4 regions of the Methylobacterium sp. WL19 genome follow, and region 4 is predicted to be linked to each of the others. Evidence: riboswitches for the same ligand, from Rfam matches in the RefSeq annotation. Region 4 holds a riboswitch; each other region holds the start of a gene.
The links. Region 4 has a riboswitch for cobalamin ahead of FV220_RS13440 (CbtB-domain containing protein). Riboswitches for the same ligand answer to the same signal wherever they lie in the genome.
Positions count from the first base shown of each region.

Region 1 (7,194 bases), on a different contig from region 4:
CAGGCGAATCGCCTCGGACCACGGCACCCGACGGTCGTCGCGCACCTGCGAATCCCAGCGCACCACGCGGCCGATGAAGGTGGTGGCGACGGCACCCGCGGCAAAGACCGTCATGACCGGCCAGAGCAGCACCCAGACGATTTGTTCGAGCACGGCGCTCTTCAGCAACGAGGCGGTGCCGCCGAAGGCCGCGCGGCGGGTCGGCGAGGCCAGGACATGGCCGAGGCTGAGGAGCTTCGGCAGGGCCATCACGACGACGACGAGGGCGGCCAGCGCATGGGCGGCGAGGCCCGTCCCGGTGAGCCCATAGGCCAGGAGGCCGAGATCGCCGGTGACGGCGGCCTGGATCGAGGCGGCGGCGAGGAACAGCACCCAGAGCGGGCAGGCGAGGTAGGACAGGATGCCGACGATGAGGTGCCAGCGGCTCGCCGCCCGCAGGCCCGGCAGGGTGGTGACGCGCAGGTGCTGCATGTTGCCCTGGCACCAGCGCCGCTCGCGCCCGAGGAGATCGACGAGGTTCGTCGGCATCTCTTCCCAGGTGCCGCCCATCTCCGGCAGGAGGCGGACCTCCCATCCGGCCCGGCGCAGGAGCGCTCCTTCGACGATGTCGTGGCACAGGATCTCGCCGCCCAGCGGCGCCTTGCCGGGCAGCACCGGCAGTTCGGCATTGTCGGCGAAGGCCGCGACCCGCAGGATCGCGTTGTGGCCCCAATAGCTTCCATCCGCGCCCTGCCAGGTCTCGAGGCAGCGGATCGACAGCGGCGCGTAGAGCCGCACGGCGAATTGCTGGATACGGGCGAACAGCGTGTCCCGGCCGGTGGCGTAGGAGACGGTCTGGATCAGCCCGACACGGGGGGCTTCCTCCATCAGCCGGGCGAGGCGGCGCATGGCGGCGCCGGTCATCAGGCTGTCGGCATCGAGCACGATCATGAAATCGTACTCGTCGCCGTAGCTCCGACAGAACTCCGCGATGTTGCCGGCCTTGCGGCCCGCATTGTCCTGGCGCCGCCGGTAGCGGAAGCGCGGCAGGCCGGGGCCGTTCAGGCGCGCCCAGGCCTCGATCCGCGCGAATTCATGCTCCTCCACCGCCGCGATGGCGCCGTCGCGCGTATCGGAGAGGACGAAGATGTCGATATCGGACCCGTCGCCGCCGCCACGCTGGAGCGAGCGGGCCATGACGCGAAGGGCGGCGAACACCGCCACCGCATCTTCGGCATGGATCGCCACCACGGCCGCCGTGCGGCTCAGGCCCGAGGCGGTGGCCGGCACCGTGGCCGAGCGGATCTCGATCGCGGATTTGGCGGCATCGCCGAACGCGACCGCCACGAGTCCGTAGACGTATTGCCAGGCGACGAAGGATTGCCACGCCATCACGAGGCCGAACAGGACCAGCACGGCCCAGCCCAAGGCGCCGTCGGGGCGTCCATAGGCGGACACGGCGAGCCACGCGATCGCCGCCGCGGTGGCCAGGGTCGGCACCGCCAGCAGGAGCCGCCGCCACAGGAGCGACGGCGCCTCGAACGAGGGCGTCTCGCTCGGCCGGCTCGCCGGAATCACCGGGTCCGGGATTCCGGCTTGGGATGCGTCGTGCGACAACCGGGTGATGGACATGGGGCGATGGACACTCGATCAAGGCTGAGATGGGCCGTCATCCGTCACGACACGAAGGGCATCGATGACACGGGACGACGGTGGAGACGAGCGTTCGGGACGCGAGCCCCTCTCGCGGCGGCAGACCTTGCGAACCGCGCTCGGTCTGACAGCAGGCATCATAATGCCTAGTGCCGTCGACCTGAATACCGCCAGAACGATGGCCGCCGACACTCTCGACCCACCGCGCGACGCGCCGATGACCTTCGAGGGCGTCGTGGCCCAGGCCCGCCGCCTCGCGGCCTCACCTTACCGGCCCGCTCCGGACGATCTCCCGGCCCCGCTCGCCGGCCTCAGCTACGACGGCTACCGCGCGATCACCTTCCGCCCCGACGCGGCCCCTCGCCTCGGTGGTTCGTTCTCGCTGCAGCTGTTCCATCGCGGCTTCCTGCAGAAGAAGCGCGTCGCCCTGTTCCTCCAGCCGCCGGACGGGCCGCCGCAGCCGATCCTGTACCAGTCGGGCCTGTTCGATCTCGGCTCCGACCTCGCCGGGCAGGACTTTTCCCGCGATCTCGGCTTTGCCGGCTTCCGGCTGCATCACGCCTTCGACGATAGGAAGCCGGCTCACCAGGAGGAATTCCTGGTCTTCCTCGGCGCCTCGTATTTCCGGCTTCGCGGAAAGACGCAGGAATACGGCCTGTCGGCGCGCGGTGCCGCGATCCAGACCGGCGGTCCGGGAGCGGAGGAGTTTCCGGACTTCACGGCGTTCTGGATCTGCGAGCCGAAGGCCGAGGCCCGCGCCGTCACGATCCTGGCGCTCCTCGATTCGCCGAGCCTCGCGGGCGCCTACCGCTTCGTGGTCGAACCCGGCGAGACCTCGCGGATGGTCGTCACCGCCTCGCTGCATCCCCGCGCCGCGATCCCGCGTCTCGGCCTCGCGCCGCTCACCAGCATGTTCTTGCACGGAGCGAACGGTCCGGGCGCGCGCGGAGCCGCGCCCTTCGACGATTTCCGGCCGCAGGTTCACGATTCCGACGGGCTGGTGGTGGCGACCAAGGACGACCGCCTATGGCGTCCCTTGAGCAACGGACGGCGCGATCCGCAGATCTCGGCGTTCCGGGTCGATCCCCTCGATGGGTTCGGACTTCTCCAGCGCGAGCGAAGCTTTGCCGCCTATCTCGACGTCCAGGCCCGACACGAGGCCCGGCCCGGCCTCTGGGTCACGCCCCAGGCGGGGTTCGGCGCCGGGGCGGTGCAGCTCTTCGAGATCCCGTCCCGCGAAGAGTACATGGACAACATCGTCGCCGCCTTCGTGCCGGCCGCACCCGTCACGGCGGGAAGCGCCCTCGACCTCGCCTACACGCTCGCCACCATCGGGGCCGAACCGGACACCGCCGTACTGAGCGCGCTCGCCCGGGTGGTCTCCACCCATGTCGGTTCGGCCGAGCGCCTGCGGCCGACCACGCCGCCGAGTCCGGAGCGGCGCCTCTACGTCATCGATTTCGAAGGACCGGGCCTGCCCACCGGCCCAGACGGTGACATCGCGGCCGAGGTCTCGGCCAGCGCCGGCGCCATGGTCGATCCGGTGGTGGAGCGGGTGCCCCAGACCGGGGGCTGGCGCCTCTACGTGGAATGGCGTCCGCCGACGCCGCTGCCGCCCGGTGACGTCATCCTGCGCGCGCGCCTCATGCGCGGCGGGCGTCCGATCAGCGAGACCTGGGACAACGCCGCCTGATCGCCGATTTCACGACTTGGCGAGTTGCCGCAGGGATCGGAACGGGAGCACCGGTCGGGGATTCTCAACTTGGAACACCACCAAGTTGCGGAGCCGCCCGGTTCCCTCAAGGCCTTAGAAGCGCCTCGGGGCGCGGCATCCGCCATCCCCCGGAGCAGCACCCTTGGCGATCGAGACCCCCTACCTGCGCTACACGCCCGCCGTCGAGACCCCTGACGCCGACGAGGCCGAGACCAGCCGGTCCCTGAACGAGACCATGCGCTCCATCAGCGAGACGACCCTCGCCCATGGCGGTCATGCCATCCGCAGCGTCCATGCCAAGGCGCATGGCGCCTTGAGGGCCGAGTTGGAGGTGGCGCCCGGCCTATCCCCCGAACTGGCGCAGGGCCTGTTCGCGCAGGCGGGGCGCTACCCCGTGGTGATGCGCTTCTCGACCATCCCCGGTGATATCCTGGACGACAGCGTCTCCACTCCGCGCGGCGTGGCGATCAAGATCGTCGGTGTCGAAGGCGAACGGCTGGAGGGGTCGGAGGGGGACGCCACCCAGGATTTCGTGCTCGTCAACGGGCCGGCCTTCTCGGCGCCGGGACCGAAGCAGTTCCTGGCGACCCTGAAGCTCCTCGCCAAAACCACGGATCGGGCGGAGGGGCTCAAGAAGGTCGCCTCGGCGGCGTTGCGCGGCGTGCAGAGCGCGGTCGTGGCGGCCACCGGTTCGCCGAGCCCGGCCCTGGCGACGCTGGGCGGACAGCCCGAGACGCACATTCTGGGCGACAGCTTCTACAGCCAGGTTCCGCTGCGCTTCGGCGATCACATCGCCAAGATCGCGCTCGTCCCGGTCTCGCCGGACCTGACGGCGCTCACCGACAAGCCGCTGGACGACACGAGCGCCCCCAATGCGATCCGCGAGGCGGTGCTGGCGCATTTCCGCCGCCATGGCGGCACCTGGGAGTTGCGGGCGCAGCTCTGCCTGAACCTCGACGACATGCCGGTGGAGGACGCCTCCGTGGTCTGGTCGGAGGCAACGAGCCCCTACCGCACCATCGCCACCCTCACCGCCGCGCCGCAGACGAGCTGGAGCGAGGCCCGCGCGGCTTTCGTCGATGACGGCCTGTCGTTCAGCCCGTGGCACGGGCTGGCCGCGCACCGGCCGCTGGGCGGCATCATGCGCATGCGCAAATCGGCCTACGAGATGGGCAAACGCTTCCGGGCCGAGACAAACGGCCGCCGCATCGAGGAGCCGAGGAACCTCGACTCGCTCCCGGAGTGATGCCGGACGTTGCCGTGATGCGACAGGGCGGCGGCGATGGTCGATGCGGGAACATCTCGCCATTGACCCTCCCGTTGCGGCCGACCTAGCCTGACGATGACGGTTCCCCCTCGGGGGATCAAAAGGGAACGCGGTTAGGATCTTGCGTCCGATGCCGCGGCTGCCCCCGCAACTGTAAGCGGCGAGCCCATCATCAACACGTCACTGGAGGCTCCGGCCTCTGGGAAGACGATGAGAGGGCGGTGACCCGCGAGCCAGGAGACCTGCCGTCAGTCGTGGTCACACGCGAAACGCATCGGGCGGGGTGTCCCGGTGGGGTGTCGGGGCGTTCGCATGTCGCGAACGCATCGGCTTCGTTCGCGGTGACGTGCCACTGCCGTCGCCCGAGGTTTCGCCCGTGTCTGCCCATCCTCCACGCGCTCTCCATCCCCTCCTCGTCCTCGCGCTGCTGACATCCGCGTCACCGGTCCTCGCCCAGTCCGGCGCGGCGACCATCGCCGAGGCGACCCTCGACGAACTTTCCGTGGCCGCCGACATGCGTCCGCCCCCCGCTGCCGGTCCCGGCCTCGGCGGGGCCACGGGTGGAGCCGGCGGGGCCGAAGCGTTCGGCGCCCTGTCCGCTCCCGCGCTGACGTCGAGTTCCGGCGTCATCACCGGCAAGGCCCTCAACGACCGGCCGGTCACCCGCCCCGGCGAGGTACTGGAAGCCGTGCCCGGCCTCATCGTCACGCAGCATTCCGGCGAGGGAAAAGCCAACCAGTACTTCCTGCGCGGCTTCAACCTCGACCACGGCAGCGACATCGCCATCACCATCGACGGCATGCCCGCCAACATGCGCACCCATGGCCACGGCCAGGGCTATGCCGACATCAACTTCCTCATTCCCGAACTCGTCGGCGCGGTGGAGTTCCACAAGGGCCCGTATTTCGCCCGCGACGGGGATTTCGCCTCCGCCGGTTCGGTGCGGATCGACACGATCGACGCGGTGCCCCGCCCTCTCGCGCTCACCTCCCTCGGCAGCTTCGGCTACAAGCGGGCGCTCACCATCGCCTCCGCGCCGCTGGGGGAGGGGACGCTCCTCGCCGCCGGCGAGGCTCAGGTCTATGACGGCCCCTGGGTGGTGCCGGACGCCATCCGAAAGCTCAACGGCGTGCTGCGCTACAGCCAGGGCACCGCCCTCGACGGGTTCTCCCTCACCGGCATGGCCTATTCCAACCGCTGGACGGCGACGAACCAGATCCCTCAGCGGGCGATCTCCGAGGGCCTGATCGGCCGCTTCGGCACCCTCGACCCAAGCGATGGGGGTAATGCGAGCCGCTTCTCCCTGTCGGGCCGCTGGAGCCGGTCGGACGACGGCGGCGTCACCCGCGCCAGCGCCTACGTCATCCGCTCGAATCTCAACCTGTTCAACAACTTCACCTATTTCCTCAACGATCCGGTCAATGGCGACCAGTTCCGCCAGCTCGACAGCCGCACCGTCGCCGGCGGCGAGATCGCGCGGGTGTTCAATGGTGAGCTGTTCGGTCTCGCCATGGAGAACGAGATCGGCGTGCAGGCGCGGTTCGACGACATCCATGTGGGCCTGTTCAACACGCGGGCGCGCACCTCCCTCTCCACCGTGCGCGACGACCGCGTGCAGGAGGGCAGCGCCGCCCTCTACTTTGAGAACCGCCTGCGCTGGACCGAGTGGCTGCGCACCAGCGTCGGCCTGCGCGCCGACGCCTACGACGCCACCGTGAGATCGAACAATCCGCTGAATTCGGGCCATGCGCGGGACGGCATCGTCAGCCCCAAGCTCGGCGTCGTGTTCGGCCCCTGGGCCGAGACCGAGCTGTTCGTGAATTACGGCGAGGGTTTCCATTCCAACGACGCCCGGGGCGCGACCATCACGGTCGATCCGGGCAATCCCCTGTTCCCCCTCGACCGGGTGCCCCTGCTGGTGCGCTCGGTGGGCTCGGAGGTCGGCATCCGCAACCGCTCCATCGCCGGTCTCGAGTCGACCGTGACCCTGTTCCAGCTCGATTTCGATTCCGAGAACCTGTTCGTGGGTGATGCGGGCACCACCGAGCCGAGCCGCCCGAGCCGGCGCACCGGCATCGAGTGGACCAACCACTACGCGGTGACGCCCTGGCTCGCTCTCGACGCCGACCTCACCGTGACCCATGCGCGCTTTGCCGACCGCGACCCTGCGGGGAGCCGCATCCCCGCCGCCCCTACCGCCATCGCGGCCGCCGGCTTTACGCTGGGCGAGTCGCTGGGCTGGTTCGGTACGCTACGGCTTCGCTATTTCGGCCCACGCCCGCTCATCGAGGACAATTCCGTCCGCTCGAAGCCCACCACCCTGGTGAACGGCCGCATCGGCTACAATTTCGACAACGGCGTCACGGTGCAGCTCGACATCCTCAACCTGCTCAACGTCAAGGCGAGCCAGATCGATTATTTTTATGAGTCGCGGCTGCGGGGAGAGCCCGCCGGCGGGGTGGCGGACACGCATCTGCATCCGGTGGAGCCGATGGCGGTGCGGTTGACGGTGGCGGGGCGGTTTTGAGGAATGGGAGCGGGTTGCGGGCAGCCAAGCCGCTCTCCGGTCATGCTCATGGCA
Region 1 covers NZ_VRVC01000125.1:3,423-10,616, forward strand. The annotation lists gene mdoH (glucans biosynthesis glucosyltransferase MdoH) at 1-1,611, opposite strand, end outside; gene FV220_RS20160 (glucan biosynthesis protein) at 1,850-3,325, shown strand; gene FV220_RS20165 (catalase family protein) at 3,489-4,592, shown strand; cobalamin riboswitch at 4,676-4,878, shown strand; gene FV220_RS20170 (TonB-dependent receptor) at 4,990-7,140, shown strand; gene FV220_RS20175 (DUF1993 domain-containing protein) at 7,187-7,194, opposite strand, start outside.
Region 1: it holds a riboswitch for cobalamin, as region 4 does, so the genes downstream of both, FV220_RS20170 (TonB-dependent receptor) here and FV220_RS13440 (CbtB-domain containing protein) in region 4, are expected to answer to the same signal.

Region 2 (7,194 bases), on a different contig from region 4:
GCAAGAAGGACTCGATGGGGATGGACTACCTCCCCGTCTACGAGGGGGAGGACACCGACGACGGCACCGTAAAAATCTCGCCCGGCAAGCTCCAGCGCACCGGGGTCCGGACGGCGGTCGTCGAGCGACGCGTCCTGTCGATGCCTGTGCGCGCGCCGGGCGCCATCGAGGAGGACGAGCGCCGGATCTCGGTCATCGCGATGCGCACCGACGCGTTCATCGAGAAGGTTGAGGCCGTCACCACCGGCGACCACGTCCGCAAGGGTCAGCCACTCCTGCGCCTATTCTCGCCGGAGATGAACGCGGCCGCCGCGCAGTACCTCACCGGCATCGGCTACGAGGGCGCCCGGCGCCGCCTGGAGAACCTCGGCATCCCACCCGAGGTCATCGACGAGATCGAGCGCACCAGGAAGGTGCCCTCCACCATCACGTGGTCGGCGCCCCGCGACGGGGTCGTGGTCGAGCGCAACGTCTCGGACGGCATGCGCGCCAAGTCCGGCGACACCCTGTTCAAGCTCGTCGACCATTCCAGGGTCTGGGTCCTGGCCGACGTCACCGAACGCGACCTGGCTGCCGTGGCGGAGGGCCAGACGGCGACCGTGCGCGCCCGGACGTTCCCGGACCGCGTCTTCACCGGCGCGGTGACCCGGATCTACCCGCACCTCGCCATGGGGACCCGGACCGCCCGCCTGCGCATCGAGCTGCCCAACCCGAACGGCGACCTGCGCCCGGGGATGTTCGCCGACGTGACGATCGCCACCGGCAGCGACAGGCCGGTGGTGGCGGTGCCCGACGACGCGGTCATCGACACCGGCACCAGGCAGATCGTCCTGCTGGACAGGGGAGAGGGTCGCTTCGAACCGCGGCCGGTCAGGCTCGGCACCCGCGGCGACGGCTACGTCGAGATCCGCGACGGCATCGTCGCCGGCGACCGCGTGGTGACCTCGGCCAACTTCCTCATCGATGCCGAGAGCAACCTGAAGGCGGCGCTGCAGGGGCTCTCGGAACCCAAGCCCGATCCCGGGCCGCAGGCCGCCGCCGAGGGGAAGGCGCCATGATCGCCCGCCTCATCGCCTGGTCGGCCCGGAATCTGGTGCTGGTGCTGATCGGGACCGTCTTCGCGGTGGGAGCCGGGCTCTACGCCCTGAGGACCCTGCCGCTCGACGCGATCCCGGACCTCTCGGACGTCCAGACCATCGTCTACACCGAGTACCCCGGGCAGGCGCCCCAGGTCATCGAGGACCAGGTCACCTACCCCCTGACCACCGCGATGCTGACGGTGCCCCGGTCGAAAGTCGTGCGCGGCTTCTCGTTCTTCGGGGTGTCGTTCGTCTACGTCATCTTCGAGGACGGCACCGACCCGTACTGGGCCCGGAGCCGGGTGCTCGAATACCTGAACACCGTGGCCAAACGCCTGCCGGCCGGCGTCACCCCGACCCTGGGACCCGACGCGACCGGGGTCGGCTGGGTCTACCAGTACGTCGTGGTCGCCAAGGAGCGCACGCTGGCCGAGCTCCGGTCGCTGCAGGACTGGGTCGTCCGCTTCGGGGCGTCGCGGGCCGAGGGCGTGGCGGAGGTCGCCGGCGTCGGCGGCTTCGTGAAGCAGTACAACGTGGTCGTCGATCCGAACCGGTTGCGGGCACAGGGCATCACCCTGTCCAAGCTCCGGGAGGCGATCCGGTCGAGCAACGCCGACGTCGGCGGCCGTACCGTCGAGCTCTCCGAGTTCGAGTTCGTCGTCCGTGGCCGCGGCTACCTCAAGAGCGTCGCCGACATCGAGAGCATCGTCCTGAGGACGGAGGCGGGCACACCCCTGCGGGTGAAGGACGTGGCTCGGGTCGAGCTCGGTCCCGACGAGCGCCGCGGGATCACCGAGATGAACGGCGACGGCGAGGTCGCCGGCGGGATCGTCCTGCAACGGTTCGGTGCCAACGCCCTGAACGTCATCGAGAACGTGAAGGCCCGGCTTTCCGATGTCGCCGCCAGCCTGCCCGAGGGCACGGAGATCCTTCCGGTCTACGACCGCTCGCACCTCATCGAGGCGGCCATCGAGACCCTCAAGGGCACGCTGATCGAGGAAAGCGTCATCGTAGCCCTCGTCTGCGTCGTGTTCCTGCTCCACGTCCGCAGCGCGCTGGTGGCGATCCTGATGCTGCCGGTCGGCATCCTCATGGCGTTCGCGGGCATGAAGGCCCTCGGGCTCGGGGCCAACATCATGAGCCTGGGCGGCATCGCCATCGCGGTGGGCGCCATGATCGACGCCGCCATCGTGATGATCGAGAACGCCCACAAGCACCTGGAGCGGGCGGACCCCGGCAAGCGCCGGGTCGAGATCCTGATCGAGGCCGCAAGCGAGGTCGGGCCGTCGCTGTTCTTCTCGCTCCTCATCATCACCGTGAGCTTCCTGCCGATCTTCACGCTAGAGAGCCAGGAGGGCCGCCTGTTCGGTCCGCTGGCCTTCACCAAGACCTTCGCCATGGCCGCGGCGGCGGTGCTGTCCCTGACACTCGTCCCGGCGTTGATGGCTTTATTCGTCCGGGGCCGGATCATTCCGGAGCACCGCAATCCGGTGAACAGACTCCTGATCTGGATCTACCGACCGCTCATCGCAGGCGTCCTGCGGGCGCGGGTGCTCACCATCCTGTTGGCCCTCGTCGTCCTGGCGGCGACGGCATGGCCGGCGAGCCGGCTCGGCTCCGAGTTCATGCCCGACCTCGACGAGGGCACCTTGATGTACATGCCGACCACGCTGCCGGGCATCTCGGTGACCAAGGCCGGGGACCTGCTCGCCACCCAGGACAGGATCATCAAGTCGTTCCCCGAGGTCGCCTCGGTCTACGGCAAGGCCGGTCGGGCCAACACCGCGACCGACCCGGCGCCGTCCGAGATGTTCGAGACCATCGTCAACCTGAAGCCGAAGGCGGAGTGGCGACCCGGGGTCACGACGGCGAGCCTGAAGGCCGAGATGGACGCCGCGCTCCAGTTCCCCGGGGTCTCGAATGCCTGGACCCAGCCGATCCGCGCCCGCATCGACATGCTCTCGACCGGCATCCGTACGCCGGTCGGGATCAAGGTGCTGGGGACGGACCTTTCCGAGATGGAGAAGGTCGCCCGCCAGGTCGAGGCGGTGGTGAAGGCGGTGCCGGGCACGTCGAGCGCCTACGCCGAACGGGTGCAGGGCGGCTACTTCCTCGACATCACCCCCGACCGCGAGGCGCTGGGCCGGTACGGGCTGACCGTCGGCGACGTGCAGGACGTGATCGGGATGGCGCTCGGCGGCGAGAGCGTCACCAACACCGTCGAGGGCCGCGAGCGCTACACCGTCAACGTACGCTACCCGCGCGCCTTCCGCTCCGACCCGCGCTCCATCGCCTCCGAGGTTCAGGTGCCGATCCCGGGTGGGGGCACGGTACCGCTCGGTGAGGTCGCCAAGGTTCAGTTGAACCGTGGCCCGACCCAGATCCGGACCGAGAACGGGCAACTCGCGGTCTTCATCTACGTCGACGTCGCCGGTCGCGACCTCGGGGGCTACGTCGCCGAGGCGCGGGCGGCGGTCGCCAAAGAGGTGAGCCTGCCGCAGGGTACCCTCGTGCAGTGGAGCGGTCAGGTCGAGTACCTCGACCGGGCGACGGCCCGGCTCAAGGTCGTGGTGCCGCTGACGCTGCTGATCGTGTTCCTGCTGCTGTACCTCAACTTCCGTCGACTGACCGAGACCCTGATCGTGATGCTGTCGCTGCCGTTCGCGCTCGTCGGCGGGGTCTGGCTGATGTGGTGGATGGGCTTCAACCTGTCGGTGGCGGTGGCCGTCGGCTTCATAGCACTGGCAGGCGTCGCGGCCGAGACCGGGGTGATCATGCTGGTCTACCTCGATCATGCGCTGGCCGAGATCCGGGCCGGATGCGACCGCGCCGGACGGGCACTCACCCGTGCCGACCTGCGGAGGGCCATCATGATCGGCGCGGTGGAGCGGGTGCGTCCGAAGATGATGACGGTGGTCGCCATCATGGCCGGGCTCCTGCCGATCCTGTGGAGCACCGGATCGGGCTCTGAGGTTATGCAGCGGATCGCGGTCCCCATGATCGGCGGCATGGTCTCGTCGACCGTCCTGACCCTCGTGGTAATCCCTGCGGTCTACGGCCTGGTGAAGGGCTGGGGACTGCCGCGGTCCGAACCGAATGCCATCGACCCCGAGGCCCGACTTGTAACGTTATGAACACACAGGGCGGAAAACCCCGAAGCGACATTGACGCTGGGCCATTCCCTCAGGTCCTGTATGTCCGACGGTTCCTCCCCGGAGGATCAAAAGGGAACGCGGTGAGGATGAGGTCCGAAAGGGCCTTCCCGAAGCCGCGGCTGCCCCCGCAACTGTAAGCGGCGAGCCCATCATCAACACGTCACTGGGTCTTCGGGCCTGGGAAGACGATGAGAGGGCGGTGACCCGCGAGCCAGGAGACCTGCCGTCAGTCGTGGTCACACGCGAAACGCATCGGGCGGGGTGTCCTGATGGGTGTCGAGGCGCCCGGCTGCCCTAACGGCAGGCAAGCGCCCAGGCCTCGTTCGCGGTGACGTGCCACAGACGTCGCCCGAGGCTTGTCCCGTGTCCTTTCCTTCCCGAACCGCGTGCTTGCGCACGCTCGCGCTCGCCTGCGCCGCCCTTTCCGGTCCCGTGCTCGCGCAACAGGCCGCCGCCCCCTTCGCCGATGTCCCGCGCGGGGCCGAGGCGGCCGTCACGCTCTCCGAGCTTTCCGTCTCCGCCACCGGCGTGCCGACGCCCGTCGACCAGGTCGGATCAAGCGTCACCGTGCTCACCGCCGCCACCCTGGAGGCCCAGCAGCGCCGCACCGTCCCGGATGCCCTCCAGCAGGTACCGGGCCTCAACGTCGTGCAGACCGGCGGCCCGGGCGGTCAGACCTCGGTGTTCATTCGCGGCTCGAACTCGAACCACGTGAAGGTGCTCATCGACGGCATCGACGCGACCGACCCGTCGAACCCGAACGGCTCCTTCGACTTCGGGCAACTCCTGACCGACGACCTCTCCCGCATCGAGGTGCTCAGGGGTCCCCAGAGCGGCCTCTATGGCAGCGACGCCATTGGAGGCGCGGTCTCCTTCACGACGAAGCGTGGCGAGGGACCGGCCAGGGCCACCGCGCGGATCGAGGGCGGCTCGTTCGGTACCTTCAACCAAAGCGGCAGGATCAGCGGGTCGGAGGACGGCTTCGACTATTCGGTCTCGATCCAGCACTTCCGTGCGGCCGCGACGCCGGTGACGCCGCCGAACCTCGTCCCGCTCGGCCGGGCGATCCATCCGAATTTTTACGACAACGAGACCGTCTCGGCGAAGTTCGGCTACCAGTTCACCGACACCTTCCGCATCAACTCGGTGACGCGCTTCATCAATTCCCGTCTCCTATTCACGGGAACCGACTACAGCACCTTCCCAGCCTTCCCGGCGGCGTTCCGGAGTGCCGCCGACGTGCAGCAGGTCTTCACCCGCAACGAGGCCGAGTGGACACCGTTCGCTGGGTTCCACAACCTCTTTGCGATCAACTACTCGAACTTGTTCAACAGACAGCAGGGCCCCCTCGACCCCCTTGCGACGCCGGACGCGACGACGGGCCTGGGCGAGCGCACGCGCTACGAGTACCGCGGGGACTACCAGCTCTCGCCCGGCAACCTCGTCCTGTTCGGCGCTCAGCGTGACGACGAGAGCCTGTCGACCACCGACCCGAGCCCGTTCGGGGCCGGCAACTTGCGGGCGAGGAACGGCAACACGGCCGGCTACGGGGAGGTGCAGCTGACGCCCTTCGAGCGGGCGTCGTTCGTTGCCAACATCCGCCACGACGAGAACGACGCCTTCGGGCCGGCCACCACCTTCCGCGTCGCGCCGAGCTACATCCTGCCCTTCACCGAGACCCGGATCAAAGGCAGCGTCGGCACCGGCTTCAAGGCGCCGACCCTGAGCCAGCTGTTCCAGAGCTTCCCGGCCTCAAACTTCTTCGCCAACCCGAACCTCAGGCCGGAGGAGAGCCTCGGCTACGACGCCGGCATCGAGCAGCCCCTGGGGGACCGCGTCCTCGTCGGAGCGACCTACTACGCTAACGATTTCAAGAACCTCATCACCTCGAACGCGACGTTCACTTCGAACGAGAACGTCGGCCGGGCCGAATCGTACGGGGCGGAAGCCTTCGTCGCTGTCCGGTTCTCCGATACCCTTACGGGCCGGATCGACTACACCAACACGGTGACCAAGAACGAGATCACCAACCAGGAGCTCCTGCGACGGCCCCGCCACAAGGGCAGCGCGACGGCCTTTTGGACCCCCCTCCCGGGCCTGACCGTCAGCGGGACCGTGATCGTGCTCGGCCACTTCGTCGACGGCAACCGCGACTTCTCGGTGGCCCGGCTCAAGAACCCGGGCTTTACCCTGGTCAACCTCGCGGTGAACTACGACGTCAGCGAGACGGTGAGCGTGTTTGGGCGGGTCGATAACCTGTTCGACCGCCGCTACGAGAACCCCACCGGCTTCCTCGGGGCAGGCCTCGCCGTGTACGGCGGCGTCCGCCTGACCGCGTTGTGAGACCGCCGATGGCAAGACGGTCCGGCTTCGCGGTCCTGACGGTGATGCTGGCGGTCAGCCAAACCTGGTCGATTGCCGGTAGGATGGCCGCCCCAGCATCCGGGGAACCCCGGCACGTCGTCTCGATGAACCTCTGCGCGGACGAGCTCGTCCTTCGGCTTGCCGACCGCGATCAGGTCGCCGCCGTGACCTACCTCGCTCAAGACCCGCGCGGCTCGACCGTCGCACGGGAGGCCGCCGGCATCGCGGTGACGCGCGGCCTGTCGGAGGAGATCGTCGCCCTGCGGCCCGACCTCGTCGTCGCCGGTGCCTTCACGACACGGACTACGGTGGGCCTTCTGAAGCGCGTCGGCTTCCCCCTTCTCGAACTCGGCGTACCCACCGACTTCGAGGGGGTGCGGGCCCAGATCCGGACCGTCGCCGCGGCCCTCGGGCACCCGGCGCGCGGCGAGGTGATGGTCGCGGACCTCGACGCGCGGCTGGCCCGGGTGATGCCGGCGGCCAAACCCTTGCGGGCCCTCGTGATGCGTCCGAACGCCTTCACGGTGGCACCCGGCAGCCTTGGCGACGCGGTGATCCGTGCCGCCGGCCTCGCCAACGTCGCCGCCGAACTCGGT
Region 2 covers NZ_VRVC01000025.1:34,164-41,357, forward strand. The annotation lists gene FV220_RS07405 (efflux RND transporter periplasmic adaptor subunit) at 1-1,058, shown strand, start outside; gene FV220_RS07410 (CusA/CzcA family heavy metal efflux RND transporter) at 1,055-4,213, shown strand; cobalamin riboswitch at 4,265-4,477, shown strand; gene FV220_RS07415 (TonB-dependent receptor) at 4,625-6,577, shown strand; gene FV220_RS07420 (ABC transporter substrate-binding protein) at 6,661-7,194, shown strand, end outside.
Region 2: it holds a riboswitch for cobalamin, as region 4 does, so the genes downstream of both, FV220_RS07415 (TonB-dependent receptor) here and FV220_RS13440 (CbtB-domain containing protein) in region 4, are expected to answer to the same signal.

Region 3 (7,194 bases), on a different contig from region 4:
CTGCCTTCCCGGTCTGACCCGATGGCTCGATCTGCTACCCCTCGGCGCTCCCACCGGCCGCTCGCTCGGGCTCGACCTTCGCCGCAGCCGCCTCGCCATCCTCGTCCTGGCGGCGATCCTCACCACCGCGGCGACCCTGGTGGCGGGGCCGTTGAGCTTCGTCGGCCTCGTGGCGCCTCAGGTGGCGCGGTTGACCGGCCTCACCCGCGCGGCGCCGCAGCTCGCGGGTGCGGCGATCGTCGGCGCGCTCATCATGGTCGCGGCGGATTTCGTCGGGCGGATGGCGTTCTTCCCCTACCAGCTGCCCGCCGGATTGGTGGCGACCCTCGTCGGCGGACCGTTCCTGATGTGGCTCCTGGCCCGGCGCTGAGGGCGCCTCTCACAACTCTCGGTCACGGGCGGCTCTCCCTCGGAGCACGACGGCGCGGCTGGCGCTTCGTGAGAGCCGCCGAGTCTTCCGGAGCGCGTTCATCAACACGTTTATCGAGGTTATAGACTCGAATTATTCCAAAGTATGAATGTGCTTCCTAGGCAACGCAGTCACAACTTCGCTCGCCGAACCGCAACTTCGCCTTGCTGTCAAAGACGCCGTATGGATTTGTCTTGCCGAGGCGCGAGCTTTGTTTTTGAATCGTTCTACGCGATGCATCGGCAGAGACATCTCGCTCAGTCACGATCGAGCCCGTGCTGTATTTTCGACGATCAAGGTCTTCTGTATGTCTGATGGCATGTTGCTCTCCTCCGGCACGGTTTCTCACAAAGCCGTGAGTGGCCGGCGCTGTCTGGCCGGCGTCTCCACCGTGGCGATGCTCGCCATGGCCCCCGCCCTGTGGAGTGGGGAGGCCTTCGCCCAAGCCGCGTCGGGCGGCACGGCGGCGGTGCAGCTCGACACCTTGTCGGTGCAGGGCTCCGGCGCCGGTGTCGGCAGCGGCAGCACCAACGACAGCATCGTCGCGGCGAATTCCTACGTCGTGTCGCGCAGCTCGTCCGGCACCAAGACCAACGCCAGCCTGCGCGAAATCCCGCAATCGATCTCGGTGGTGACGCAGAAGCAGCTCGAGGATCGCGGCGCGCAGAACCTCGCTGATGCATTGGCCTACACAGCAGGAGTTTATGCTTCCCCTCAGGGCGATGACGGGCGCTTCGACCAACTCATCATCCGCGGCTTCGACCAGACCATCCGCGGCGTCTACCGCGACGGCCTGCGCCTGCCACTCACGAGCTTCTCCGGCTTCCCGCAGGAGCCCTACGGGATCGAGCGCATCGACGTCCTGCGCGGGCCGACTTCGGGTCTCTACGGCCTGAACGATCCGGGCGGACTCGTGAACTTCGTCAGCAAGAAGCCCCTCGACGTGCCCCTGCGCGAGATCTTCGGCTCTTACGGCACCTACAACCGCAAGCAGTTCGGCTTCGACCTGAGCGGTCCGGCCAACCCCGAGAAGACCATCCTCTACCGGATCACCGGCTTCCTGCGGAACGGTGGCACCCAGGCCGATTACGTCGACCTCGACCGGGTGTACATCGCCCCGGCCGTCACGTTCCGGCCGTCGGCCGATACCAGCCTGACGCTTCTGGGAAATTACCAGAAGGATGTCTCGGGCGATAAGTACCGCTTGATCCCGCAATATTACACAAACGGGTCGAACCCGCTGAAGGCCAACCTGCGCGACCGCTTCCTCGGCGAGCCCGATTTCAGCCGCTTCAAGTCCGAGCGGGCCATGGCGGGCTACGAGTTCTCGCACCGCTTCGACAACGAATGGACCGTGCGCCAAAATCTGCGCTACGCCCATGCCAGCACCAACTACAACAGCATCTACCCGACCGGGCTGAACAATACGGCTTCACCCTCGCTCATCAACCGTTCGGCCCAGACCTGGCTGGAGGATTACGGCGTCTTCACCGTCGATACCCAGATCCAGCACGAGCACGTGTTCGACTGGTTCAAGAACACCGCCTTGCTCGGCATCGATTACAGCAACATTCAGAACAAGAGCGACCAGAGGGGCGGCCCGACCCAGTCGTTCTTCGATCCCAGCTTCCTCATTACCGGCGTGGGTCCGGCACTCGTCGGCCCGATCGATGTCCTCAACCCGACCTATGGCTCGGCCGTCGCCCCCCTGCAGAGGACGCTGTTGAGCCGGCTGTCGCAGGAGCAGACCGGCATCTACGCCCAGGATCAGGTGAAGTTCGGCAACGGTTTCCTGTTCAGCGCCAACGCCCGCTACGATTGGGTGAAGACGCGGACGGACGTGCAGAACCCCGCCCTGGATGCCGTTCGTACGACGCTGAACAGTATCGGCGTCCCGAACGCGATCCCGACCAATTTCGGGGTCACCCAGAATGCGGAATCCTATAGCGGCCGCGTCGGACTGTCGTATCTCTTCGACAACGGCCTGACGCCCTACGTCGCCGCCGCGCGCTCGTTCAACGTGCTGCCGTTCTACATCCAGTCGAGCACTCGGAGCCAATTCGTCCCGGCCGTGCCGGATACGTATTCGATCGGCCCCGCCAAGCCCGAGATCGGCGAGACCATCGAGGGCGGCATCAAGTTCCAGCCTCCGGGATCGAACAGCACCTTCCTGCTGACCTACTTCAATACCAAGAAGACCAACGCCCTGACCTTCGACGGGACCGATCCACTGCAGCAAGCCTATTACCAGACCGGCGAGATCACGGTGAACGGCATCGAGGCCGAGGCGACCCTTGAACTCGCCGAAGGGTTCCGCCTGCTCAGTTCGCTCACCGCCCTCAACGCCCGGGTGACCAGGGACATCCCGCCGTTCCCCTTGCCCGACGCGACCGGAAACCGGCCGATCCAGGTTCCGAACATCGTGATCTCGAACTGGGCCGACTATACCGTCCAGACTGGCCTGTTCCGTGGTCTCGGCTTCGGCTTCGGCGTGCGCTACATCGGCGATACGTTCGGCGATACGGCCAACACCATCCGCGTGCCGGATTACTTCCTGATGGATGCGTCGATCCGCTATTCCTTCGACAACTGGCGCTTCCAGGTGGCCGCCAACAACCTGGCCGACAAAGTGTATGTCGGCACCTGCGCCCAGCTCGGCGGATATGTCGGCTGCAATTACGGCGACGGCCGCCGCATCACCGGCTCCGTCACCTACCGCTGGTAGGCGACGCGCATCCGATGAGATTGGCCCCGGATCGAAAGATCCGGGGCTTTTCTTTTGGGCTGTTGCCGTGACGTCGTTGACGCGGTCTCCCGGCCTCGACTAGCTTGAGCATGACGGTTCCTCTTCGGGGGATCAAAAGGGAACGCGGTGAGGACCTTGTGTCCGATGCCGCGGCTGCCCCCGCAACTGTAAGCGGCGAGTCCTTCATCAACACGTCACTGGGTGATCACCTGGGAAGACGATGAGAGGGCGGTGACCCGCGAGCCAGGAGACCTGCCGTCAGTCGTGGTCACACGCGAAACGCATCGGGCGGGGTGTCCTGGTGGGGTGTCGGGGCGTTCGCATGTCGCGAACGCATCGGTTTCGTTCGCGGTGACGTGCCACTGCGCTGAGCCGCGCCCGCCGTCTGCCTGCGATGCCCGATCGTTCCCGTTCCTTCCGTTACAGAATCGCTCCACGGCATGCCTTCGGCGAGACCGTCCGGTCCCGCACGCAGGCATTTTGCCCGGTTCGCCGTATTGTAACGTTATAACATACGATTTAGCAGAGGGGGCGCGGCACTCGGCCAGCGATCACTCCGGTTTGCCAAAACGAACATGCCCAGACAGGTCACCCACCGCGCCCCCGGCCGGACATCCACGGCCCGCGCCACCGCTTTCCTCGCGTCGCTCCTCGGCTCGACCCTGCTCGCCGGTCAGGTCCGGGCACAGGATTCCGTCAGCCAGAATGCCGTCACCCTCGACCAGCTCACCGTGGAGGGGAGCGGGGTCGGCCTCACCCGCGCCAACCCGGTCGGGCTCAACCTCTCGACCCCCTCCCGCAGCGCCAGTCGCCTTGGCCTGACGCCGCTGGAGACGCCCGCCAGCATCGACGTCATCAGCGGCGAGACCGCGCGCATCCGGGGCCAGAACACGGTGGTCGAGGCGGTGACGCAGAACGCCACCGGCATCACCACCATCGCGTCGCCCGGCAACGGCAACGGCGCCTTCTCCAGCCGGGGCTTCGCCGGCCCGAACTCGATCCAGCAGCTGTATGACGGCACCCGCCTGTTCGTGGGCGCCGGCACCGTGACCTTCCCGTTCGACACATGGAACGTGGAGAGGATCGAGGTGCTGCGCGGCCCGGCCTCCGTGCTCTACGGCGACGGCGCCATCGGCGGCGTGGTCAACGTGGTCTCGAAGAAGCCGAGCTTCACGCCGATCCATGCCGCCCGCGCCGCAACCGGGTCGGATGGGCTCGCGCGCCTCGCCGTCGATCTCGGCGGTCCCATCGGCGATGCGGTGGCCTACCGCCTCAATGTCAGCGGCAACCGCGACGGCGGCTGGACCAGCCCGAACGGGGATTTCCGCAACCTCGCGGTCTCGGGCGCGCTGCTGTTCCAGCTGAACCCCGATCTCGCGGTGACCCTCAGCCACGATCTCGGCTACCAGGAGCCCGCCCGCTACTGGGGCACGCCGCTGGTCGATGGCCGGATCGTCCAGTCCCTGCGCAACAACAACTACAATGTCGACGGCGCGAAGGTCATCTGGTCCGACAACTGGACCCAGCTCAAGACCGAGTGGACGCCGAGCGCCGACATCACCATCCGCAACACCGCCTACCGGCTGCAGAGCCGTCGCCACTGGCTCGATGTCGAGCAATACAGCTTCAATCGCGGCACGGGCCTCATCGACCGGTCCAGCTATACCGAAATCTACCACCAACAGGAGCAGGTCGGGAACCGCTTCGACGCGGCCTTCAAGGGCAACGTCTTCGGCTTCCGCAACGAGTTCGCCATCGGGTTCGACGTGAACCACGTGGATTTCCGCCACACCAACAACTTCTCCAGCGCGGGCAGCAACCTCGTCACCAGCGTCGATCCGTTCAATTACGATCCCGGACAGTTTCCGGCCAATGGCCGCGCGAGCCCGGCCTATGCCACCAGCACCAACCAGGCCTCGGTCTTCGCCGAGAACCGGCTGATCCTCAGCGACCAACTCTCCTTCCTCACCGGCGTGCGCTTCGACGCGCCGACCCTGCACCGGCGCAACCTGCAGACCGGCGACACCTTCGCGCGCTCGTTCGAGGCCCTGAGTTACCGCTTCGGCCTCGTCTACAACCCGACGCCGGATTCGGCCCTCTACGTGCAATACGCCACCGCCACCGATCCGGTGGGGAGCCTCATCAGCCTGTCGCAATCGAACGCCAATTTCGACCTCTCCACCGGCGAGCAGATCGAGGTCGGTGCCAAGGGCCTCGCGCTGAACGGCGCCCTCGAATGGACGCTCGCCGGCTACCGCATCGTCAAGGACAAGCTGATTTCGGCGGTGCCGGGCCAGCCCAATGTCTCGACCCAGGTCGGCCGGCAATCCTCGCACGGGGTGGAGGGGGCGCTCGCCCTGCGCCTGCCCGATGGCTGGCGCATCGACGCCAACCTCGCTCTGCTCCACGCGCAATACGACGAGTTCCGGGAGGGGGCGGTGTCCTATGCGGGCAACCAGCCCATCGACGTGCCCGAGCGCGTCGCCAATGTCTGGCTCAATTGGGCCTTCGCCCGCGACTGGGAGGCCAGGATCGGGCTGCAGAATGTCGGCCGGGTCTTCAGCGACTTCTCCAATACCGCGCCACGGCCCGACTACACCCTCGCCCATCTCGGCCTCGACCATCAGGTCACCCCGGCCTCGCGCCTGAGCCTTCGCGTCTACAACCTGTTCGACACAACCTACGCCATCAGCGGCAACGCCGTGGACGGGATCGGCACCAACTGGATCCTCGGGCGACCGCGCTCGTTCGAGGTGGCCTACAGCGTCGCGTGGTGAGCCCGCTGAAACGAGGGAAGCGGTGGCTGGTCCTCGGCCATCGCTGGCTCGGCATCGCCACCGGGCTGCTCTTCGCCCTGTGGATCGGCTCCGGGCTGGTGATGCTCTACGTGCCGTTCCCGAGCCTCACGGAGACGGAGCGTCTCGCGCATCTTCGCCCGATGGCATGGGAGGCGGTCGCGGTCTCGCCTGACGAGGCCCTGGCCGCCGCCGGGCTGCAGGGCATGCCCCGCAGCCTCGATCTGGAGATGCGCGGGGACGAGCCTTTCTACCGGATGTCGGCCAGCGACGGCCGCCGCATCACCCTCTCGGCGCGAACCGGCGCACCGGCCGGGCCGGTCGATGGCGAGGCGGCCCGGCGCCTCACCGGGGCCGGTCCCGGCGCGTCCGTGGAGGAGGTCGAGCGCGACCAATGGACGGTGACGGCGCGCTACGATCCCCTGCGACCCTTCCACAAGGTCGCCTTGAACGACGCGACCGGCACGGAGCTCTACGTCTCGGAAAGGACGGGCGAGATCGTGCTCGACACGACGCGGTTCGAGCGCGGCTGGAACTGGGTCGGCGCCGTCACCCACTGGGTCTATCTCACGCCGCTGCGCGCCCGCGCCGAGCTGTGGCGCGATGCTGTGCTCTGGATTTCCGGCATCGCCGCCTTCACGGCGCTCAGCGGCCTCGTCCTCGGGATCTGGCGCCTGCGCCTGAGGCGGCGTTACGCGCGAGGACGCGTCACGCCCTATCGCGGGATGGCGCGATGGCACCACCTCGCCGGGCTCATCGGCGGGATCGGGCTCACCACCTTCATCCTCAGCGGCTGGCTCTCCATGAACCCGAACCGCTGGTTCACCTCCCTCGCGCCGCCCGCCGACCTACGCGAGGCCCATGCCGGGGCGGACAGCCCCGTCGGCCTCACGACCGCGAGCCTGCGGGCGATGGCCGCCCATGCGCCCCTCGGCCTGCATCTCGCGCGGATCGGCGGGCACTGGGTCGCGACGGGGCTCGACCGCACCGGCGGCCGGGTGATCGGAGACGCACCCTCGACCGCCCGGATCGCGGCGGCGGCCGGCTTCGCCATGGCGGGTGCGAGGCTGGAGGGCGTAGAGCGCCTCGACACTCATGACCTGTACTGGTCACCCCTCACGAGCGGGACGCTCCCCATCCTGCGCCTGCGCTTCGCCGACCCGGCCGCCACCTGGCTTCACGTCGATCCGCAGAGCGGCGAGATCTTGAACCGGCTCGACCGCTCCGGCCGCGTCAACCGCTGG
Region 3 covers NZ_VRVC01000145.1:448-7,641, forward strand. The annotation lists partial or broken gene FV220_RS21475 (iron chelate uptake ABC transporter family permease subunit) at 1-370, shown strand, start outside; gene FV220_RS21480 (TonB-dependent siderophore receptor) at 729-3,134, shown strand; cobalamin riboswitch at 3,232-3,430, shown strand; gene FV220_RS21485 (TonB-dependent receptor) at 3,731-5,932, shown strand; gene FV220_RS21490 (PepSY domain-containing protein) at 5,926-7,194, shown strand, end outside.
Region 3: it holds a riboswitch for cobalamin, as region 4 does, so the genes downstream of both, FV220_RS21485 (TonB-dependent receptor) here and FV220_RS13440 (CbtB-domain containing protein) in region 4, are expected to answer to the same signal.

Region 4 (7,194 bases):
CTCGCTGAACCCGTCGAGTTCCGGCCCGTCCTCCTTGAACGAGATCGGGAAACCGGAGAGCCGGCCGTCGAATTCGGGAAGCGCCACCTGCATGGCGAGGTCGGCGGCGTTCATGCCCCGCGCCGAGGCCTCCCAGGCCTCCCGTGAGGCCCCGATCGTGTAGGCTTGAAGGATGGGCGCGTTGGCGCCATCAAGGACGAAGCCGCCATCCTCCCGCGCCGAGAAGGCCGTTGCCGCGATGACAATGTCCGGGCTTCGCGCGGCCAGAGCTTCCCGCACGGCATCGAGGGCGAGCGCGTCCTTGAGGCTTGCGACCGCGAGGGTGGCGGCACCGATGCCGCGCTCACCGAGGGCTGCGATGAGGTCGGCCACGGGCCGGGTGTCGCCGCCGAGCACCGCCGACCGATAGACCAGGATGAGGGCGAGGGGGCGATCCCGACCTGCGGCGGCCAGGGCGGTCTCGTGTGCGACCGGTCCGCAACCCGGGCACCAGGCGAAGCCGCGCGGCAGGGCGACAGGCGGCAGCGCGTCGACCGCGTGCCCGATCTCCAGGGAGAGGCGCCGGATCATCCGGCGCAGGTTGTCGGACCCGCCCGCGCGGCAATAGCCCTCGAGTGTCTCCACCAGTTCGGGAGCCACCGTCGAGAAGGCGGTGAGGCGGGGATCGGGCTTGTCGCAGCCCGGAATGACGGCGAGCTTCACGCCGTTCGCGCGAGCCGCGGCGGCGGCGCGCTCGACTCCGTAGCGCCAGTAATCGAGGCCACCGAGGCAGCGGATGACCACGACTTTCGACCGCGCGATGACGTTGTCCACGTAGAGATCGACGGACATCGGATGGCGCAGCCGGGCCAGCTTGGCGAGGCGGAGCGTCGGGACGTCGCTCGCCGACGAGTCCCGTGCCGCTGCCTCCCGCTCGGCCGCATGCGCGCCGGCCATGCCGGAGAGGTCGGAATCGGTGAAGGACAGGAACACGATGTCGCCGGGCGCCTGGCCCAGATCGATGGCGGCTTCGCCTTCGTCGAGGGAGACCGTGTCGATTCGGATCAGATGCATGGGCGGCGCGCCGTCATGGCTGTGCCCTGGAGGACGTCCGCTCGGTCATGGCGCTTCGGCGGCCGCGCCGGCGCCACAGCGCGCGAAGGAGAAGCACGCCGATCAGCACCAGCGGTAACCATGGCAGGCCGGCGACGACGAAGCGCAAGGCCGATCCTGCGCTCGCGCCGAAGGTCTGGCCCGCCTGGGCCCAGGCTTCCTCCACGGGGGCGAGGGGCCCGGCGCGCGCCTCGTCGGAGCGCAGGGCGACGGAGACGAGCTCCGTGTCGACGCGCTGGCTCAGGCCGCGCTGTTTGGCATCGGCTTCCTCGATCTGCGACTGAACCTGCGCCAATTCCTGCGCGATGCGGATCAGATCCTCCACGCGCGGGTCGGGCCGTGCGGCGATCGCATCGAGCCGGGCGCGATAGGCGGTGAGCTGGGCCAAGCGCCGGCCGCCATCCTCGATGGCATCCGTCAGGTCGTCGGCACGCGTCGACTGGCTCCGGAGCACGACGTCGCCCGTCGCCTCGCCGGGCAGGGGCGACGTGACGAAGGCCATGAAGGGAGCAACGGATTCATGCGGCAGTCGGACCTGGACCTGGGCCTGCGGACGGCCCGCAGGCCTCCGGCCATCGTCGATGGACGCAGCGACGAGGATGCATTTCAGGGCCGCCTCGTTCAGGCAGCGGTCGCGGGCCGCCTCGAAATGCGGGTTCACCCGCTGGGGCGGTAATCCGATGGTCAGGTCGTGGGTATAGGCGAGCTTCGCATCGCCCGTCTGGGCGAGAGGGCGAGCCACCGGAGAGAGGCGTGCCATCGCCCGGCTGTCCGAGGCCTGAAACTCCGGTTTGGGCGGACGTGAATCCGAGCACCCACCGATCGCCGCGAGAGCCGCCAGGCCGGACGCGACCACGAGGCCGCGGCACCCGCGCGCCGGGATCCGTCGGGCGGTCAACGCGCTCACCCCGCCAGGGCGGCTGCCACCGCCCCTTGGTCGAAACCCTTCAGCCCGATGACCACGAGCCGGCCGTCGCGGTTCTCGCTCGCCCGCCAGGGGCGGTCGTAATGATGGGCGATGCGGGCGCCGACGCCCTGGACCACGAGGCGCATCGGCTTGCCGGTGACCTCGGCGAAGCCCTTGATCCGCAGGACGCCGCTGGTCTCGGCGGCGCGGGCGACGCGGGCGGCCAGATCCTCGGCGCTCGCCGTGGCAGGCACGGCAATGGCCACGGAGTCGAAATCGTCGTGATCGTGATCCTCGCCCTCGCCGTGATGCGAGGGGCGGGCGTCGAGATCGTCCTCGGCGGCGGCGCCGAGACCGAGGATCACGCGCGGATCGAGGCGGCCATGCTCGGCCTCGACCATCTTCACCGCGCGCGGCAGCTGGCGCTCCACCTCGGCGCGGACCTTGGCCTTGCCGGCTTCGTCGAGGAGGTCGGCCTTGTTCATGACTACGAGGTCGGCGCAGAGGAGCTGGTCCTCGAACACCTCCTCCAGCGGGTTGTCGTGATCGACGCTGGCATCGTCGGCCCGCTGGGCGGCGAGGGCCGCCGGATCGTCGGCGAAGAAGCCGGCAGCGACGGCGGGGCCGTCGATGACCGCGATCACCCCGTCCACGGTCACCCGCGAGCGGATCGCCGGCCAGTGGAAGGCTTGGACCAGGGGCTTCGGCAGAGCGAGGCCGGACGTCTCGATGAGGATGTGCTCGGGCGGGTCGGCCCGGTCGAGCAGCTTGTTCAGGGCCGGCACGAAATCGTCCGCCACGGTGCAGCAGATGCAGCCATTGGCCAGTTCCACGATGTCCTCGTCCTGGCAGCCCTCGATGCCGCAGGCGGCCAGGAACGATCCGTCGAAGCCGATATCGCCGAACTCGTTGACGATGATGGCGAGCCGACGACCGCCGGCATTCTCCACGAGGTGACGCACGAGGGTCGTCTTGCCGGCTCCGAGGAAGCCGGTGACGATCGTGCAGGGAATCTTCTCGACGATGCTCATTCGGCGGCGTCCGGAATTCTGTCCGCGCGCGGCGGAGGAAACGGGGGAATGCGGGCGACGACACCTTTGCGGAACGCTTCCGGCCGTGCCTTCCAGGGCACGATGCCGTCGGGCGTCTCCGCGTACAGGCCGATGCCCGCGAGGATGGTCCTGGCGGATTCGATCGGGTCGAGGTCGCCGTAGACGTAGGTCCAGCGGCCCTCCGACGCCACGGCGACCGTGCATGGGCGCTTGCAGACCGACAGGCACTCCACGCTCTCGACCGCGATGCCCTCGATGGCGGCTTCCGTCACCGCTTCGCGCAACGCCGAGACGAGGCGGGCCCCGGCGCGGGGCTCGGACGTGTCGCCGGCCGTGCGACAGGTGGCGCAGACGTAGAGTGCGACCGCGTTGCCGGCCGGGATGTCCTCGTCAGGCATGCGACGTCGCTGGGTTCTTGCGCCCGACGCTGTTCCAGGCCCAGCCGAAGGCGAGGCCGATCACCGCCCAGAACACGAAGGCGATGCCCAGCGACCGAGCGGCGAACTGGGCCGCGTAGCCCGGGGGCAGGGCGGAGGCGGCGTGGCTCGTCTCCGGAGCGCCTGCCAGATGCGGTGCGACGAGGAGCACGATCCCTCCGGCGATGGCGATGGGGGAGCGGCGGATCGCGATGAGGTAGAGCCCCATGGCGGTGGCGGCCGCAGTCATGATCCACCAGAACTGGCGTTCGGCGAGCGGAGCCGCCTCCATGCCGGGCAATTCCGGCGGCAGGCCGAGGGCCGGGGCGAGAGCCACGGCGAGGAACCCCGCAATGGCGAAGCGCAGGCCGGTTTCCGGGCTCGGCTCGCGCCCGCAGGCGATGAGAGCCGCGCCCAGCAAAAGGGCATAGCCGACGCCGCCGACCAGGGTCGCGAGGGCGGTGAAGACCATACGGGGCAGGCCGGGCCCGGGCTGCCAGGCCGGTGCGACCTCGCCGCCTTCGACACCGTCCGTCTTGCCGCCATGGTCGTGGCCCGAATGGACGGGGACGATGAGGGAGGCCGGCGAGGCGCCGCGCGGCATCCATTGCGCGGCCGGCGCCGTGGCTTCGCCGCTCTCGTAACGCTCGGCCGCGATGATCAGCGGCGAGGTGAGGGCGAACTGCAAGCCCGTGGCGACGACAGCCGCCAGGAAGCCGGCGACCAGGGCCGCCGACACGAGTCGGATCATCATGGAATCAGGTCCTGACTGAGCGCGTGGCGGTCAGTGGCAGGGGAAATTCTGGGCGTGCCGGAAATCGTGGGCCGCGTTGTGCAGCGCCATCGCCGGGGCGAAACCGGCCATGAAGACGAGCCCGAGGCCGAGGAAAGCGGCCATGAGCACCGCGCCGAGACGCTCGTTGCTGCGGGTGCCGGTAAGGACGAGGGTGTTGGTGGTCATCGTGTCAGGTCTCCGGCCGCCCCGCCGGCGGCGTTCGAGGATCGAGCGGGAGGACGATGTGGTCCCCTTCGGATGGCAGGTCTCCTGGCTCGCGGGTCATCCGGTCCTGCCGCCTTCCCGGATCGCTCCGGTGGCCGATGGCAGGCCCGTCTCCGCTCACAGTTGCGGGGGCAGCTGCGGTTTCAGGCGCGAGCCCTCACCGCATTCCCTTTTCACCCCGTCACCGGGGCACCGTCCGAAGCTCGCTTCTACGCGCTCGCGCGACCGCTGACAACGCGCCGCCAAAGCGTTTTACCGCCTTTGACGGGGCAGGGCGGTTTCGCGCTAAAGGAAGCCATGCGGCAGCCTTCCCCAAGAATGACACTGGTCCTCGGCGGCGCTCGCTCGGGCAAGAGCCTGCACGCGGAGCGCCTCGTCGAAGCCCATCCGGCGCCCTGGCTCTACCTCGCCACCGCGCAGGCCTGGGACGACGAGATGCGCGAGCGCGTCGCCCTTCACCGGTCGCGCCGCTCGGCCGATTGGATCACCCGGGACGTACCGATCGACCTGGCCGAGGCCGTCGCCGCGGCGACCGGGCCGGTGCTGGTCGATTGCCTGACCCTGTGGCTCACCAACCTGATCCTGTCCGAGGCGGACGTCGAGGCCGCGACCGTCGCGCTGATCGAGGCCTGCGATCGCGCGCCGGGGCCGGTGGTGCTCGTCGGCAACGAGGTTGGGCTCGGCATCGTGCCGGACAACGCGCTTGCCCGCCGCTTCCGCGACGCGGCCGGGCGCCTGCACCAGCGCCTCGCCGCGCGGGCCGACCATGTGGTGTTCATGGTGGCGGGACTGCCGATGATCGTGAAACCCCAACCCGGAGCAGCCGCATGAGCGAGTCAGACACGAACGATCCGGAGGCCGAACGGCATCGCGAGAAGATGGAGAAGCGCAAGGCCATCCAGGACGCCGAGGTCGCGGCCAAGACGATCGAGAAGGGCCTCCTCATCGTCAATACCGGCCCCGGCAAGGGCAAGACCACGGCCGGGCTCGGCCTCCTCCTGCGCGCCTTGGGCCATGGCTGGCGGGTCGGCGTGGTCCAGTTCATCAAGGGCGCCTGGGACACCGGCGAGAAGCACGCGCTGAAGGCTTTCGGCGACCAGATCGAATGGCATACGCTCGGCGAGGGCTTCACCTGGGAGACCCAGGACAAAGCCCGCGACATCGCGGCGGCCGAGCATGCCTGGGCCAAGGCCGAGGAATTGATGGCCGACCCGACCATCCGCCTCGTCCTCCTCGACGAGCTCAACATCGCCTTGCGCTACGATTACCTGCCCATCGACGCCGTGGTGGCGGCTTTCCGGGCGCGCCGGCCCGATCTCCACGTCATCGTCACCGGGCGCAACGCCAAGCCGGCCCTCATCGAGGCCGCCGACCTCGTCACCGAGATGGGCAGCGTGAAGCACCATTTCGCCGCCGGGGTGAAGGCACAGGAGGGGATCGAGTTCTGACTACTGGGCGCGGTCAGGCCCCAGCGCCGACCGGCTGGTTCTCGTGGAGGACGAGCTTCAGCGTGGCGACGAAATCCTCCAGGGCGGTGCGATCGAGGTCGCGCTGCAAGGCCCCGTGGGCGACGGCGTTGCGCAGGTTCGCGATGGGACGAAGACGATCCGCCTCGTCCGGCGTCACGATGCCTTCGCCCGCGAGCTCCTCGATCAGCCGTGCGGGCGATTGAGAGTGTGACAGGCGGTTCGGAATCAAGGCCCGCCCGATGGCTTCGAAGGTCGACCAGCCTAGCAGCAGAGCCGCTTCCATCTGGCCGGCCGCGATGAGGGCCTCGACCTTCGTGATCGTGCGGTCGATGATGTCTGGCGTCACGCCGTCGATGGCGGGCACGCCGCCGCCGGAGCGGGCGTAGTAGATCCGAAGCTCCCAATCGGTGACACCGAGGAACCGGTCAGCGACCCTTTCCCGGCTTCCGGATCGCGTGCCATCCCGTACGATTTCGATCGCCAGATTCTTTGGTTTGCCAAGCGCGATGGCGTCTGGAACGTAGTCGCCCATGAAGGAGGGCAGAAGCTGGCGTGAAGGGTGAGTATAGACCTCGTAGCCGGCATCCGTAAGTGCCGGGATGATGAGGTCGAGGACCGGCCGTTCTGATTCCATGCCGCTCATGCCAGTTCCTCGAAGGGATCGTCCGAAAGCCTTACGTATAGGATCGGCTTCTGTGCCGACAGAGCCGCCGCCAGGAGTGGGCTCGGCTGCGTGAAAGAAAACACCCGCTGCGGTTCGAACTTCTGGATGACTACCCGTTCGATCTGGGAATCGTCCATGTAGATATGCTGGTTGAGGGCATCGAGAACCAGTTTGACGATATTGTCCACGTCGCCCTGCACGGGGCCGACCGGGAAGTAGAACAGCGTCACGGCGAGTTTGCCCTCGCAGGCGAAGTGGTTCTCGGGCAAAGAGCCGTCGCTTGCCGCCCGGACCTTCTGCTTCCACTGCGATTTGGAACTCGGTCGGGCCGATTGGAACGAGACCGGTGTGCCGCTGACGAGGAACTCGATGGGAAAGATGAGCTCCACGAGAGATCACCTGGCGTCGCGGGCTTCGGTCCCGCAACTTTTGCACGGCTTCGTCAACGTGTATAGTATTATTCTAAATCGCCCTTGGGTTGTGTCTCGTCGCTGCTTCCGGCGCTGCCTCGTTCCTCTCACGATTTTTCTGTCCGGTGCCGGTGCGGCATCCGCCCAATCCGTCACGTCCTGGCCGGACACCTATCTCGGCCGG
Region 4 covers NZ_VRVC01000060.1:21,882-29,075, forward strand. The annotation lists gene cobN (cobaltochelatase subunit CobN) at 1-1,053, opposite strand, end outside; gene FV220_RS13420 (DUF4349 domain-containing protein) at 1,067-1,852, opposite strand; gene cobW (cobalamin biosynthesis protein CobW) at 1,996-3,030, opposite strand; gene FV220_RS13430 (DUF1636 domain-containing protein) at 3,027-3,449, opposite strand; gene FV220_RS13435 (CbtA family protein) at 3,442-4,221, opposite strand; gene FV220_RS13440 (CbtB-domain containing protein) at 4,252-4,428, opposite strand; cobalamin riboswitch at 4,485-4,679, opposite strand; gene cobU (bifunctional adenosylcobinamide kinase/adenosylcobinamide-phosphate guanylyltransferase) at 4,786-5,298, shown strand; gene cobO (cob(I)yrinic acid a,c-diamide adenosyltransferase) at 5,295-5,915, shown strand; gene FV220_RS13455 (hypothetical protein) at 5,929-6,579, opposite strand; gene FV220_RS13460 (RusA family crossover junction endodeoxyribonuclease) at 6,576-6,989, opposite strand; partial or broken gene FV220_RS13465 (hypothetical protein) at 7,081-7,194, shown strand, end outside.